2 regions of the Modestobacter sp. VKM Ac-2983 genome follow, and region 1 is predicted to be linked to the other one. Evidence: predicted binding sites of a transcription regulator. Region 1 holds the regulator's gene; the other holds the start of a gene.
What was found. The regulator LexA, encoded in region 1, represses DNA repair genes until DNA is damaged. The targets are predictions, from matches to a motif close to TCGAACANNTGTTCGA.

Region 1 (6,974 bases):
GCACCGGTCATCGGGGTGGGCCGGCCGCCGTGGTGGCTGCTCGTCCTCGCCGCCCTCGTCACCGTCGGGGTGACCGTCAACCTGCTCGGCCGCGGGTGGTTGGAGCGGATGGACCTGCGGGTCTCCGAGGTGACCAGCGTCTGGGCGCTCCGGGACTCCTGGGCCTACTGGCCGATCTGGGTCGTCACCCAGATCGGCGGGCGGGTGACGATCCTCGTCGTCCTGGCCGGCCTGGTCGGCTGGTTGGCCGTGCGGCAACGGACGCTGGTGCCCCTGGTCCGGGTGGTCGTCGCGCTGGCCCTGCTCACCACCGTGGTCTACGCGTTCAAGTGGGGCACCGGTCGCACGGCCCCGGCGTTCCCCGGGTCGTTCTTCCACCTGGACGGGGCCAGCTACCCGTCGGGGCACGTGGCGAACGCCGTCCTGATGTGGGGGGTGGCCCGGTGGCAGGCCGTGGAGTTCGGCCTGCCCCCAGCAGTGCAGCGGGCCACCTGGGTGCTCAGCGTGCTGGGGCCGGTGGCAACAGGTGTGGCCATGGTGGCGCTGGACTTCCACTGGGTCACCGATGCCGTGGTCGGGCTGTCGGTCGGGCTCCTGCTGTTGGGCGTGGTTCACGGACTCGACGCTGTCGGACTGCCACGCTGGGTTCGTGCCAGAGCCGGCCGATCGCAGGCGTAGCCGCGCCCCCCGCCGCAGGGCGGCCGGCGCCGTCCTCGGCGCGCCCGTCGGCCTGCTGGTCGCGTTGGTCCCCGCCGGGTCGGCGGCCGCCGACGACGCTGTCGCCTCCTTCGGCGAGCCGGTCACCCGGTGCGAGATCACCGATCCGCGGCTCCCTGAGCTCTCCGGCCTGGCCAGCGCCGGCGAGGCGATGCTCGCGATGAACGACGGCGGCGACCGCGCCGAGGTGCTCGTGCTCGACGGGGCCTGCACGGTGGGTGAGGTGCGCACCGCGGAGGTCGACCCTTACGACCCCGAGGACCTCGCCCTCGCCGCGGACGGCACCATCTGGTTGGCCGACATCGGGGACAACGCGCAGAGTCGCGAGACGGTCGCGCTGATCGGCCTCCGTCCCGACGGGACCACCGTGCTGAGCAGGTTGACCTACCCCGACGGCCCGCACGACGCGGAGGCGCTGCTGCTCGCGCCCGACGGCACCCCGTACCTGGTGACCAAGGAGGTGCTCGGCGCCAGCTCGGTGTACCGGCCCGATGCGCCCCTCGCCGACGGGGCCACCGTGCCGATGAGCAAGGTGGCCGGGCTCGGGTTCACGTTGACCGGCACGCCGGGCGGTCCCGTGGGCCGGGCCGGACAGTTGCTGGTCACCGGTGGCGCGGTGTCGGCCGACGGCTCACGGATCGCCCTGCGCACCTACACCGACGCCTACGTCTGGCCGCTGAGCGGTTCGGACGTCGCCGGGGCGTTGGCCGGCCCCCCGGTGCGCGTGCCGCTGCCGGAGGCCCCGCAGGGCGAGGCCATCGCCTTCGCGGCCAACGACCGGGACCTGCTCGTCGCCGGGGAGGGGCTGCCCGGGGCGGTGACCCTGGTGCCGGCCGCCGGTGACCTGGCGGCGCCGCCACCGGCGGCGGCCACCGAGGCCGCTGCCGGGTCGCTGGCGACGGCCGGTGGGGTGGCCCCGCTCACCGCCGGCGTCATCGCCGCAGTCGCGGCCACCGTGCTGGTGTGGATCGGCGGCAAGATCCGGCGGCGCCCGGCCTGATCAGCGTCTGGCTCGCTCACCAGCCGGATCGCATGACGACTCGGCCGGATGACGAGCCGAGTTCGATGAGCGCCGGGCCGCACGGCGAGCCCGGCGCCCCGGTAGAACTCAGACCCGGCGCAGCACGGTGACGACCCGGCCGAGGACCGTGGCGTCATCGCCCGGGATCGGCTCGTACGCGGCGTTGTGTGGCAGCAGCCACACGTGCCCGTCGCGCCGCTTGTAGGTCTTCACCGTTGCCTCGCCGTCGATCATCGCGGCGACGATCTCGCCGTTCTCCGCGGTCGGCTGCTGCCGGACGACGACCCAGTCGCCGTCACAGATCGCCGCATCGACCATCGAGTCACCCGCCACCTTCAGCATGAAGAGGGTGCCGTCGCCGACCAGTTCCCGGGGGAGCGGGAAGACGTCCTCGACGGCCTGCTCGGCCAGCACCGGACCACCGGCGGCGATCCGCCCGACGAGGGGCACGTAGGTGGGTCGGGGAGCCGAGGCGTCGTCGACACCGCTGCCCGCTCCGGATCCGGCCAGTGCTGCGGCGGCGTCGTTCGTCGCCGTGGCGGTGCTGTCGCCGGGCAGGCGCACGTCGAGGGCGCGGGGTCGGTTCGGGTCACGGCGCAGCCACCCCTTGCGCTGCAGCACCGACAGCTGGTGGGCCACCGACGAGGCGGAGGAGAGGCCGACCGCCTCCCCGATCTCACGCACCGAGGGCGGGTAGCCACGGCGCTCGATGGAGTCACGGATGACCTCGAGCACCCGCCGCTGCCGCTGGGTCAGACCGTCGCCGTCCGCGGCCCGGTCGGGGAACTCCCGCACCGCGGCTCCCGCCCCCGCGACGGTCGTCGGTGCTGCGCCGTCGGCGGGTGCCGAGTCGGCGGCTCCACGCCGCGAAGGGCTCTTGCCGCCGCGCGCCTTCGGGCCGTCGACCGCCATGTGTCCTCCTCGTCCGGCTGCCTGGGCAGCAGTTCCCGGTGGCGCCCTGCCGTGCCGACAGCCGTGTCACCACGGCGAGCCGGACCGTGGACGCCGTCCTCGATCGCCTCGGAACCGTATCGCCTCGGACGCTCGTGTTCAAACAGGTGTTCGAAGAAGTCGTCGTGTCGGCGTGTTCCTGTCGGGGGTGTGCGGTAGACATCGCACACACGTTCGAATCGAACGTGCGTTCGATGAGCCCGGTACCGAGACACCTGGAGCACCCCGATGGCCATCCCGCAGCTCGAGCGCCCCGTCGCCACCCCGGCCTCGTTGGCGGTCGTGCTCCCGTTCCCGGGGGCTGGTCAGGTGGCGCCCTCGCCCCGCCCGCCGGTGCAGGGTCCGCCCGTGCGGCTGTCGCGGGCGCCTCGCCCGGCACTGCCGGTGGTGCTCCGGCGTGACGTCGGGCGCGCCGAGGCGCGTGCGGGCCGCCGGGTCGGTGTCGTGGACGGTGGCTCGGCCGGTCGCGGCGGTCGCGTGCGGCAGGCAGGCGGCGGGGTGTCGGTGGGTTGGGGTGACCCGGCACCGCTGCGCCTGACCCGGCGCGGGCGGCGGGTGATCGCCGGGCTGTCCATCGCCTTCGGGGTGTCCGTCGCCGCGGCGACGATCGCGATCGAGTCCGGCGGCGCCGGAGGGGGCCTGGAGCTGGCCGGCTCGGCGACGATCGTCGTCCGGTCCGGGGACACCCTGTGGTCCATCGCCGGTGAGATCGCCCCGGAGGAGGACCGGCGCGCCGTCGTCGACGCGCTCCTCGACGTGAACGGCCTCTCCGACGTCGACCTCGTCCCCGGCCAGGTGCTCGAGCTGCCCTGATCGGGCTGCGTGGTGCAGGTGTGCACCACGGCGGGTGGTGAGGGTGGCGGCCGCCCGTCGTCCCTGAGTGCTCCGGCTCGGCCGCCTCCAGGGCGCCCGTGCCTTGGTGGGGCAGGGCTGTTCCGGCGGCGATGGCTGTGGCGAGAGGGGTCCCGAGGGGCGTCCGGGGCAGTTGCGGAAGACGACACGCACCCCGGGGCTTGCACACCTGTGGGGGTGGTCGTACGGTTCCACCACAACATCTAGTAGTTACAGAGCTGTAAGCCCCATCCACAGCCGTTCCACACGTTCTCCCCGGCGCATCCACCGGATGTCCCCGGCGCAGTCCACAGCACGGCCATCGGGTCGGGGTCCGGTCACGGTGTCACGTCGCCGCGACGAGAGCCCTCGCGACACCTCGGGAAGGAGGAGATCGGGATGCGCTGCCCCTTCTGCCACAACCCCGACAGTCGGGTGATCGACTCCCGGGAGACCGACGAGGGAGCGACCACCCGCCGTCGACGCTCCTGCCCGGGATGTGGGCGCCGCTTCACCACCGTGGAGGAGGCCGTCCTCGCCGTCGTCAAGCGCAGCGGCGTCAGCGAGCCCTTCGCCCGGGGGAAGGTCGTCGCCGGTGTGCGGCGGGCCTGTCAGGGACGTCCCGTGGACGAGGACCAACTGGCGTTGCTGGCCCAGCAGGTCGAGGACGCGGTGCGGGCCACCGGCTGCGCCGAGATCCCCAGCAACGAGGTCGGTCTCGCCATCCTCGGACCGCTGCGCGACCTCGACGAGGTGGCCTACCTGCGCTTCGCCAGCGTCTACCGCAGCTTCTCCTCGGTCGCCGACTTCGAGAAGGAGATCGCCGAGCTCCGCGCCGCACCGGCCCGGGGTTCCGTCAGTGCCGGCGACGGACCGCTCGCCGAGCGAGGCGCCGTCGGTGAGGACCAGGAGATGCCTGCGGGCGGGAGCCCCCGCCGGCGGGCCGCCGAGCGTCCGCGGCCGGCCGACACCGGCAACGCCGCCGGCCCGTGAGAACTGTCCGACCCCTCCGCTAGACAGGTCTCGACGAGGAGACCGCACCACCCGGCTCCGGCACCCGCCGGCTTCCCCAGCCGCTCCGCCCGCACCACCGCACCAGTCCGACCCAGGGAGCCCTCGCACGATGACCGAGACAGCCGACCGCCTCACCACCAGCCGGAACCGCCGCACTCCCAAGGCCCCCAGTCGGGGGAAGGGCCTCAAGGTCAAGCGCGTGTTCACCACTGCGGGTGTGCACCCCTACGACGAGGTCGTGTGGGAGCGCCGCGACGTCGTCATGACCAACTGGCGGGACGGCTCGATCAACTTCGAGCAGCGCGGGGTCGAGTTCCCGGCCGAGTGGAGCATCAACGCCACCAACATCGTCACCACCAAGTACTTCCGTGGCGCGGTCGGCAGCCCCCAGCGCGAGACGAGCCTGCGCCAGCTCATCGACCGGGTCGTCCTGACCTACGGCGCGGCCGGCCGCGAGCACGAATACTTCGCCAGCGAGGGCGACGCCGAGCTCTTCGAGCACGAGCTGACCTGGATGTTGCTGCACCAGGTGTTCAGCTTCAACTCGCCGGTCTGGTTCAACGTGGGCACGGCCTCTCCGCAGCAGGTCAGCGCCTGCTTCATCCTGGCCGTCGACGACACGATGGACTCGATCCTGAACTGGTACCGGGAAGAAGGCCTGATCTTCAAGGGCGGCTCCGGCGCCGGCCTGAACCTCTCCCGCATCCGCTCCTCCAAGGAGCTGCTCTCCTCCGGTGGCACCGCGTCCGGGCCGGTCTCCTTCATGCGCGGGGCCGATGCCTCGGCCGGCACCATCAAGTCCGGTGGCGCCACCCGCCGCGCGGCGAAGATGGTCGTCCTCGACATCGACCACCCCGACATCGAGGAGTTCATCGACACCAAGGCGCGCGAGGAGGACAAGATCCGCGCGCTGCGGGACGCCGGGTACGACATGGACCTCGGTGGCCGGGACATCACCAGCGTCCAGTACCAGAACGCCAACAACTCCGTCCGGGTCAACGACGAGTTCATGCGCGCGGTCGAGGAGGGCACCGAGTTCGGGCTGCGGGCCCGTGAGGACAACCGGGTCATCGAGACCGTCGACGCCCGTGAGCTCTTCGGCAAGGTCACCAAGGCGGCCTGGGAGTGCGCCGACCCGGGCATCCAGTACGACGACACCATCAACGACTGGCACACCAACCCCGAGACGGGGCGGATCAACGCCTCGAACCCGTGCTCGGAGTACATGAGCCTGGACAACAGCTCGTGCAACCTGGCGTCGCTGAACCTCATGAAGTTCCTCAAGGACGACGGCACGTTCGACTCCAAGAACTTCGTGAAGTCCGTCGAGCTGATCATCACCGCGATGGACATCTCGATCTGCTTCGCCGACTTCCCGACCGCCCCGATCGGCGAGACCACCCGCGCCTACCGTCAGCTGGGCATCGGCTACGCCAACCTCGGCGCGATGCTCATGGCGACCGGCCACGCCTACGACTCCCGCGGCGGGCAGTCCCTGGCCGCCGCCATCACCTCGCTGATGACCGGCACCGCCTACCGTCGCTCGGCCGAGCTGGCCGGGGTCGTCGGCGCCTATGAGGGCTACGCCCGCAACGCCGACGCCCACGCCCGGGTCATGCGCAAGCACGCTGCCGCCAACGACGCGATCCGCCCGGTCGGGGCCGACGACGCCGACGTGCTCAAGGCCGCGACCGCCGAGTGGCAGGAGTGCCTGACCATCGGCACCGAGAACGGCTGGCGCAACGCGCAGGCCTCGGTGCTGGCCCCCACCGGCACGATCGGCTTCATGATGGACTGCGACACGACCGGCATCGAGCCGGACTTCTCGCTGGTCAAGTTCAAGAAGCTGGTCGGCGGCGGCTCGATGCAGATCGTCAACCAGACGGTCCCGCGGGCGCTGAAGAGCCTGGGCTACCAGGAGGAGCAGGTCGAGGCGATCGTCGAGTACATCGCCGAGCACGGCCACGTCGTCGACGCCCCGAGCCTGCGCCCGGAGCACTACGAGGTGTTCGACTGCGCGATGGGCGAGCGGTCCATCTCCCCGATGGGCCACGTGCGCATGATGGCCGCGGTGCAGCCGTTCATCTCCGGCGCGATCAGCAAGACGGTGAACATGCCCGAGTCGGCGACCGTGGAGGAGGTCGCGGACATCTACTTCCAGGGCTGGAAGATGGGCATCAAGGCGCTGGCCATCTACCGCGACAACTGCAAGGTGGGCCAGCCGCTGTCCGGCGGCAAGGGCAAGAACGACGGCACCAAGGACGAGGCGCCCGTCGTCGAGGCGGCCCCGGCCACCGCACTGTCGCACCCGGTGCGCAAGCGGCTCCCGAAGAAGCGGACGAGCGTCACCACGTCGTTCAGCGTTGCCGGCGCCGAGGGCTACATGACCGCCGGGATGTACGAGGACGGCAGCCTGGGCGAGGTCTTCCTGAAGCTCGGC
Region 2 (6,974 bases), on a different contig from region 1:
ACGGGGACCTCGCAGAGGTCACCGAGTGGCTGGAGCTGCGCCTGGATCCGGTGCTCCCCACGTCGCTGTTCGCCCCGCTCTGATCCCGGTGCGGCGCCGGTGGGCCGAGGAGGCCCTGGCCTCCGTGCCCGGGCCGGTGAGGTGGCGTCGAGCGTGGGCGTCCGCGGCGAGTTGCCGGGCGGCGATCACGCTCGCGGGTTCCTCGGCGGTCATGCGACGCGGAGGTTGGCCGGGTCGATCGCCTCGCGGGTGCGACTGCTGAGCAGCCGCACGATGCCGCCACTGGCGAGCAGGAGGAGGGCGACGGCGGCGGGAGCGACGACGACCAACGGCCACGCATCGGTGCTGGACGCTGGTTCGCCGCCGGCCGTCAGGGCACCGAAGCCGAGTCCGCCGACGAGCAGGCCGGTGACCAGGGGCGCGATCGTCGCCGCCCGCAGGCGCCGCCGTTGCAGGGCCTGCACCCGGGCCAGGTCGGCACCGACGGCAGCCATGGCGGCCAGTCCCCGGCGATTGGTGAGCAGGTCGTCGAGAGCCGCCAGGGCGATCGTCGCGAGACCGGCCAGCGCCGCCAACCCCGCCGCGACGGCAGCCAGGACGATCCCGGTCAGGTGACCGTCCGAGCCGAGGTCGGTCATCTGACGCAGGGTGTTCCCCAGCATCACGGTCGCGACGCCCACGGTCAGGCCGACCCCCAGCAGCACTCCCGCCGCGCGTCCCGCAGGTCCGGCGAGGGCGCGCAGCCCGCCGGCCGCCAGGAGGTCCGTCGTCCCGCCTCGGCGGCTCATCCTCCTGGCCTTGGCCCGCGCCCAGGACGCCCCGCCGGCGAGGGCGACCATCAGCAGCAACGACACGGCGACCGACATGAGGACGACCTGCAGCTGCCGGTCACCCTGGCCCAGCTGGGGGAGGACGACCATGCCGGCGAGCGCGACGATCGACAGCACCAGCCACCACCAGCCGCTGAGCGGACGCCGGTGCCGCCGGGTGGCCGCGCGGGCACCGGCAGCGGTGGCGAGTGCCGCCGAGCCGGCCACCACGCAGGCCCAGGCAGTGAGGTCCGCGGGTGCCAGGGCGGGCAACAGGCGGCTGGTGGCCGGCTGGACGGGTCCGAGGAGCAACCACAGCAGCAGGTAGACCGGCCCGGCGAGCAGTCCGCCGGCCACACCGGCGACGGCGGCCTCGATCGCGCCCAGTCGACGCAGGTCGCCGGGCGTCGCGCCGGCAGTGCTGAGCGCGTGGTCGCGGCGCTGGCGGCGGGCACTGCCGGAGGAGACGGCCTGCCAGGCCAGCACCAGGGCGGTGGCGGCGACCAGCAGCACCGCGGTGGCCACCCCGATCCGGGTCTCGGCGCTGGTCACGATGCCGGCGTACCGGGCGTCGTAGGTGACCTCGTAGCGCTCGGTGCTCCCGCGCGGTGGGAGCGCGAAGGCCGGCACGCGGAACAGGGCCACGGTGACCAGGACGAGTCCGCCGGCGGCCGCGGTGCCGGCCGCCACCAGGGCTGCTCGGGTCCGGGAGGCCCGCACGTGCGGGGCCGCCAGCAGCCAGAGGGTGGCCGGCTTCATGACAGGGCCACCTGGTGGGCGACGGTGCCGCGGCGCAGTCGGATCTCGCGGTCGGCGCGCGCGGCCACCGCGTTGTCGTGGCTGACCAGGACCACCGAACCCCCGGCCTGCACCGTGGTGGTCACCAGCAGGTCCAGCAGCGCCCGGCCACTGGTGGCGTCCAGGCTCGCGGTCGGCTCGTCAGCCAGCAGCAGCCGCGGGCCGGCGACCAGTGCCCGGGCCCCAGCAGCCAGCTGAGCCTGCCCGCCGGACAGGTCCGCGGGCAACGTGTCCGGTTCGACGTCCAGTCCGACGCGTTCGAGCCAGCCATCCGCGGCAGCTCGGGCATCGGCCGGCCGGTGACCTCCCAGCAGCAGCGGCAGCGCGACGTTGTCGCGCACCGACAGGTCGGGCACCAGTTGCCCGAACTGCAGGACGAGGCCCACCTCGCGGCGCCGGAGCCGGGCGCGGGAGGCGTCGTCCGCCCCGGTCAGATCGGTACCGGCGACCGTGATGCGGCCCGATTGGGCGCGCAGCACTCCGGCGGCGAGCATGAGCAGGGTCGACTTCCCGCATCCGCTGGGCCCGGTGACCGCGACGACCTCACCGGGCTCGACGGTGATCGACACGTCGCTGAGCGCCTGGGTGCGGCCGTAGGCATGGCTGACACCGGACAGTTCCACCGTGCTCATGCGGGCTTCCTCTCGTCGGGACGAACGGTCGGCTGGTCATCCGGGGACAGCAGCAGCTCGGTGGCCAGTTCCAGCCAGCGCAGATCGGCGTCGAGGTGCGCGATGAGGTGCTCACGGACCAGCCGTTCGGCCGGGCCGGCACCGGGTGGGGTGGCCTGCAGCTCACGGATGCGGCGCAGGTGAGCAGCGCGCTGGCGGGCGACGAACCCGCCGACGTCGATGCCGGTGTGCAGGACCGACACGGTCTTGCGCACGATCTCCTCGGCACCGGCACCGGTCGGCGCAGCAGGCTCGGCCAGCCAGGCGCGCAACCGCGCCGCCCCGTCAGCGGTCAGCGCGTACACCGTCCGCTCGGGGCCCCCGTCCACGCGGGTCTCCACCACCTCGGCCAGTCCATCGCGCTGCAAGCGCGCCAACGTCGCGTACACCTGGCCGTAGGGGAGCGGACGGGTGTCCGGGAACCAGGAGTCGTGCTCCTGCTTGATGTCGTACCCGTGCCGCGGGGCGCCCGCGAGCAGGGCCAGGTGCAGCTCGGTCAACGACATGCCTCGTGTCTACACCACGAGTACACACTTTGTGAATAGCGACACGGGCCGCAGCCGAGAGGCGTTCCCACCTCTCGGCTGCGGCTGCTGGACGCCGGTCAGTTCGCCATGTCGACGAAGCGGCTGTAGTGGCCCTGGAAGGCGACGGTGACGTTCGCGGTGGGGCCGTTGCGGTGCTTGACCAGCATGATGTCGGCCTCGCCGGCCCGCGGGGACTCCTTCTCGTACATGTCCTCGCGGTGGATCATCATGACCATGTCGGCGTCCTGCTCGATCGAGCCGGACTCACGGAGGTCCGACAGCATCGGCTTCTTGTCCTGACGCTGCTCCGAGCCACGGTTCAGCTGGCTCATCGCGATGACCGGGAGCTCGAGCTCCTTGGCCAGCAGCTTCAGCGCACGGGAGAACTCCGAGACCTCCTGCTGGCGGCTCTCGACCTTCTTGCCCGAGGTCATCAGCTGCAGGTAGTCGATGACGATGAGCTTGAGGTCGTTGCGCTGCTTGAGCCGCCGCGCCTTCGCCCGGATCTCCATCATCGTCATGTTCGGTGAGTCATCGATGTAGAGCGGGGCGTCGGCGATCTCGCCCATCCGGCGGGCCAGCTTCGACCAGTCCTCGTCCGACAGCGTGCCGGCGCGCATGTGGTGCAGCGGGACCTTCGCCTCGGCCGACAGCAGACGCATCGTGATCTCGTGCTTGCTCATCTCGAGGGAGAAGATCGCCGCGGGCATGTGGTGCTTCACCGTGGCCGACCGCGCGATGTCCAGCCCCAGCGTGCTCTTGCCGACACCGGGTCGGGCGGCGATGACGACCATCTGGCCGGCCTGCAGGCCGTTGGTGAGCTCGTCGAGGTCGCGGATCCCGGTGGGGACACCGCGGGCCGTGCCACCCCGGGAGGCGATCGCGTCGAGCTCGTCCATCGTCGGCTGCAGGACGTCGGCGAGGCGGGAGTAGTCCTCGCTCATCCGCTTCTCGGTGACGTCATAGATCTCCTGCTGGGCGCGATCGACGATGTCGTCGACGTCGCCCTTGCCACCGGCGGCGCCGTAGCCGAGCTGCACCACCCGGGTACCGGCCTCGACCAGCCGCCGCAGCACCGCCTGCTCGGCGACGATCGCCGCGTAGTACCCGGCGTTCGCCGCGGTCGGGGTGGACGCGATGAGCGTGTGCAGGTAGACCGCACCGCCCATCTTCGACAGCTGGTCGGTGCGGTTCAGCTCCGCGGCGACGGTGATCGCGTCGGCGGGCTCACCCCGGCCGTACAGGTCGAGGACGACGTCGAAGACGACCTGGTGCGCCGGGCGGTAGAAGTCGGGACCGGCCAGGACCTCCACCACGTCGGCGATCGCGTCCTTGCTCATCAGCATGCCGCCGAGCACCGACTGTTCGGCAGCGACGTCCTGAGGGGGCTGCCGGTCGTACTCCGGAGCCGTGACCCTCGGCCTGCTGATGTCCTCGACGACCGCCACGCTGATGTCCTCCTCGTCCCGCGCCCACCCAGACCTGGAGGCCTGCGTGCGGCGCGCCCTGCTCCCGCTGCCGTTCGAACTGCTGTTCGCACAACAGCTACCACCGGGCGCCGACAGTTCGCGCCCGGCGGTAGCTGGGGTGACGTTAGGAACCGGGGAGGGGGCGCGTCCAACACCGCTGTGCACGCCGATCTGCACAACTTGTGGACAAGTCGGTGGATGGAGCCGGTCACCGTGTGGAGACCGCGGTGGAACCGCGGACGTCGTGTCCCCGTCACCCCCTCGTCACCTGCACGGGGGCCTGTCCCGGGGTGTGGACGGAAGAAATCCGGCAACTTCCCGCAGAACTCGCGGCCCGGGCGTGTCGGCGGATCCCCGCAGGTCACACGCGTAACGGTCGGCGACCCGGCTCGGTGACCCACGACGCAGACGGTCGCCGAGGACACCCGGCCGGCCGGCGGTGACGTTCACCTGCCGTCCACGGTGGCGTCCGCACCCGTGTCGACACGGGAGGGCGTCGACCGGGCCTCGGGAACGCCACGAGGGGCGCCGGACCGGAGTCCGACGCCCCTCGTGGGCGGTGCTGTGGAAGAGCGGCCTCGATCAGCCGGCGACGACGTCCAGGGTGACCGGGACGGAGACCTCCGGGTGGACCCGCACCGTGACGGTGTGGGTGCCGAGGCTCTTGATGCTGCTGGGCAGCTCGATCCGGCGACGGTCGAGCTCCGGGCCGCCGGCAGCGGTGACCGCAGCAGCGACGTCGGCGGTGGTGATGCGACCGAACAGGCGGCCGCCGTCACCCGAGCGGGCCGGGAGCGTGACGGTCAGCTGCGAGAGCTGACCGGCGACCGTCTGGGCCTCCTCGAGCGAACGCACGTCGCGGGCAGCCCGCGCCCGGCGCAGGCTGTTGACCTGCTTCTCGGCACCACGGGTGGCCACCATGGCCAGCCCGCGGGGCAGGAGGTAGTTGCGGGCGTACCCGCCCTTGACCTCGACGGTGTCGCCGGAGGAACCGAGACCGGTGACCTCCTGCGTCAGGATCAGCTTCATGGTGCTCATGATCAGCGCGCCGTGGAGGTGTAGGGCAGCAGTGCCATCTCGCGGCTGTTCTTCACGGCCACGGCGACGTCACGCTGGTGCTGGCTGCAGTTGCCGCTGACGCGGCGGGCACGGATCTTGCCGCGGTCGGAGATGAACTTCCGCAGCAGGGTCGTGTCCTTGTAGTCGATGTAGGTCGCCTTGTCCTTGCAGAACTGGCAGACCTTCTTCTTGATCTTGCGGGGGGGAGGCTTGGGCACTGGGTTCTCCAGAGATCAGTACAGAGAGGGGGGATCAGAAAGGCGGTTCGTCGGAGGACGCCGGCGGGGTGGACCAGGGGTCGCTCGCTCCGCCACCGGAGAAGCCACCACCACCACCGCCACCGCTGCCACCGCTGTTGCCGCCGCCGCCGCCGAACCCGCCGCCGCCACCCTCGCTGCGCGCAGCGCGGGTGACCTTGGCGGTGGCGTACCGCAGAGAGGGGCCGATCTCGTCGACCTCCAGCTCGATGACGGTGCGCTTCTCGCCTTCCTTCGTGTCGAAGGACCGCTGCTTCAGCCGGCCCGACACGATGACCCGCGAACCGCGGGTGAGCGACTCGGCGACGTTCTCCGCCGCCTGACGCCAGACGTTGCACCGGAGGAACAACGCCTCGCCGTCCTTCCACTCCTGCGACTGACGGTCGAAGGTGCGGGGGGTCGAGGCCACGGTGAAGTTGGCGACGGCGGCGCCGGACGGGGTGAACCGCAGCTCCGGGTCGGCCGTCAGGTTCCCGATGACGGTGATGACGGTCTCGCCGGCCATGGTCAGTGAGCCTCGGGGCGCATCAGCTTGGTGCGCAGGATGGACTCGTTGAGGTTCAGCTGACGGTCCAGCTCGGCGACGGCGGCCGGCTCGGCCTGGATGTCGACGATCGCGTAGATGCCCTCGGCGTTCTTGTCGATCTCGTAGGCCAGCCGACGGCGGCCCCAGATCTCCGTCTTGACGGTGCCACCGGAGTTGGTGACGACGGTCAGGAAACGATCCAGGCTGGGAGCGATGGTCCGCTCCTCGAGCTCGGGGTCGAGGATGATCATCAGTTCGTAGTTACGCACGGAGAACCCCACCTCCTCTGGTCTCAGCGGCCGCAGGGTGTCTGCAGCAGGAGGGTCGTACATGCGTCGCGCGCCCGGACCTGCAGGAGGCAGGAGAGGACGCGCACCGGCCAGGCTACCAGTGCACTGCACCCATCGTGTCCGGGCGGCGGGTGCGCCTAGTCTCCTGCGGGTGGCTGAGCAGCTGATCGGCGTGCACGTCGGACCGGGTCTGACCGAGGACAACGAGCTGGCCGACGGCGGTCCGCTGGCCCGCGCGGCCGAGCTGGACGCCGACGCGGTGCAGGTGTTCCTCGCCGATCCGCAGGGCTGGAAGGCGCCGAAGCCGAGGCCGGACGCCGAGGCGCTGCTCGGCTCCGACGTCGCCGTCTTCGTGCACGCCCCCTACGTGCTCAACGTCGCCTCGACGAACAACCGGATCCGCATCCCCAGCCGCAAGCTGCTCGGCCAGCACGCCCAGGCGTCGGCCGCCGTCGGTGCCCGCGGCATGGTGGTGCACGGCGGTCACGTGCTGGCGAAGGACGACCCGGCGGCCGGGGTCGACAACTGGCGCAAGACGTTCGCCCGGCAGGCCGACGAGGGCGGCTTC

Region 2: dnaB (replicative DNA helicase) is a predicted target of LexA. The motif match lies at 4,328-4,343, and genes of this name have one in related genera.

The regions. Positions count from the first base shown of each region.
Region 1 covers NZ_JAPVBK010000007.1:62,001-68,974, forward strand. The annotation lists gene O2W18_RS21360 (phosphatase PAP2 family protein) at 1-678, shown strand, start outside; gene O2W18_RS21365 (hypothetical protein) at 650-1,717, shown strand; gene lexA (transcriptional repressor LexA) at 1,826-2,650, opposite strand; gene O2W18_RS21375 (LysM peptidoglycan-binding domain-containing protein) at 2,918-3,502, shown strand; gene nrdR (transcriptional regulator NrdR) at 3,920-4,513, shown strand; gene O2W18_RS21385 (vitamin B12-dependent ribonucleotide reductase) at 4,644-6,974, shown strand, end outside.
Region 2 covers NZ_JAPVBK010000004.1:56,693-63,666, forward strand. The annotation lists gene O2W18_RS17445 (hypothetical protein) at 1-83, shown strand, start outside; gene O2W18_RS17450 (hypothetical protein) at 210-1,568, opposite strand; gene O2W18_RS17455 (ABC transporter ATP-binding protein) at 1,565-2,239, opposite strand; gene O2W18_RS17460 (PadR family transcriptional regulator) at 2,236-2,784, opposite strand; gene dnaB (replicative DNA helicase) at 2,883-4,253, opposite strand; gene rplI (50S ribosomal protein L9) at 4,857-5,303, opposite strand; gene rpsR (30S ribosomal protein S18) at 5,315-5,551, opposite strand; gene O2W18_RS17480 (single-stranded DNA-binding protein) at 5,586-6,095, opposite strand; gene rpsF (30S ribosomal protein S6) at 6,098-6,385, opposite strand; gene O2W18_RS17490 (deoxyribonuclease IV) at 6,558-6,974, shown strand, end outside.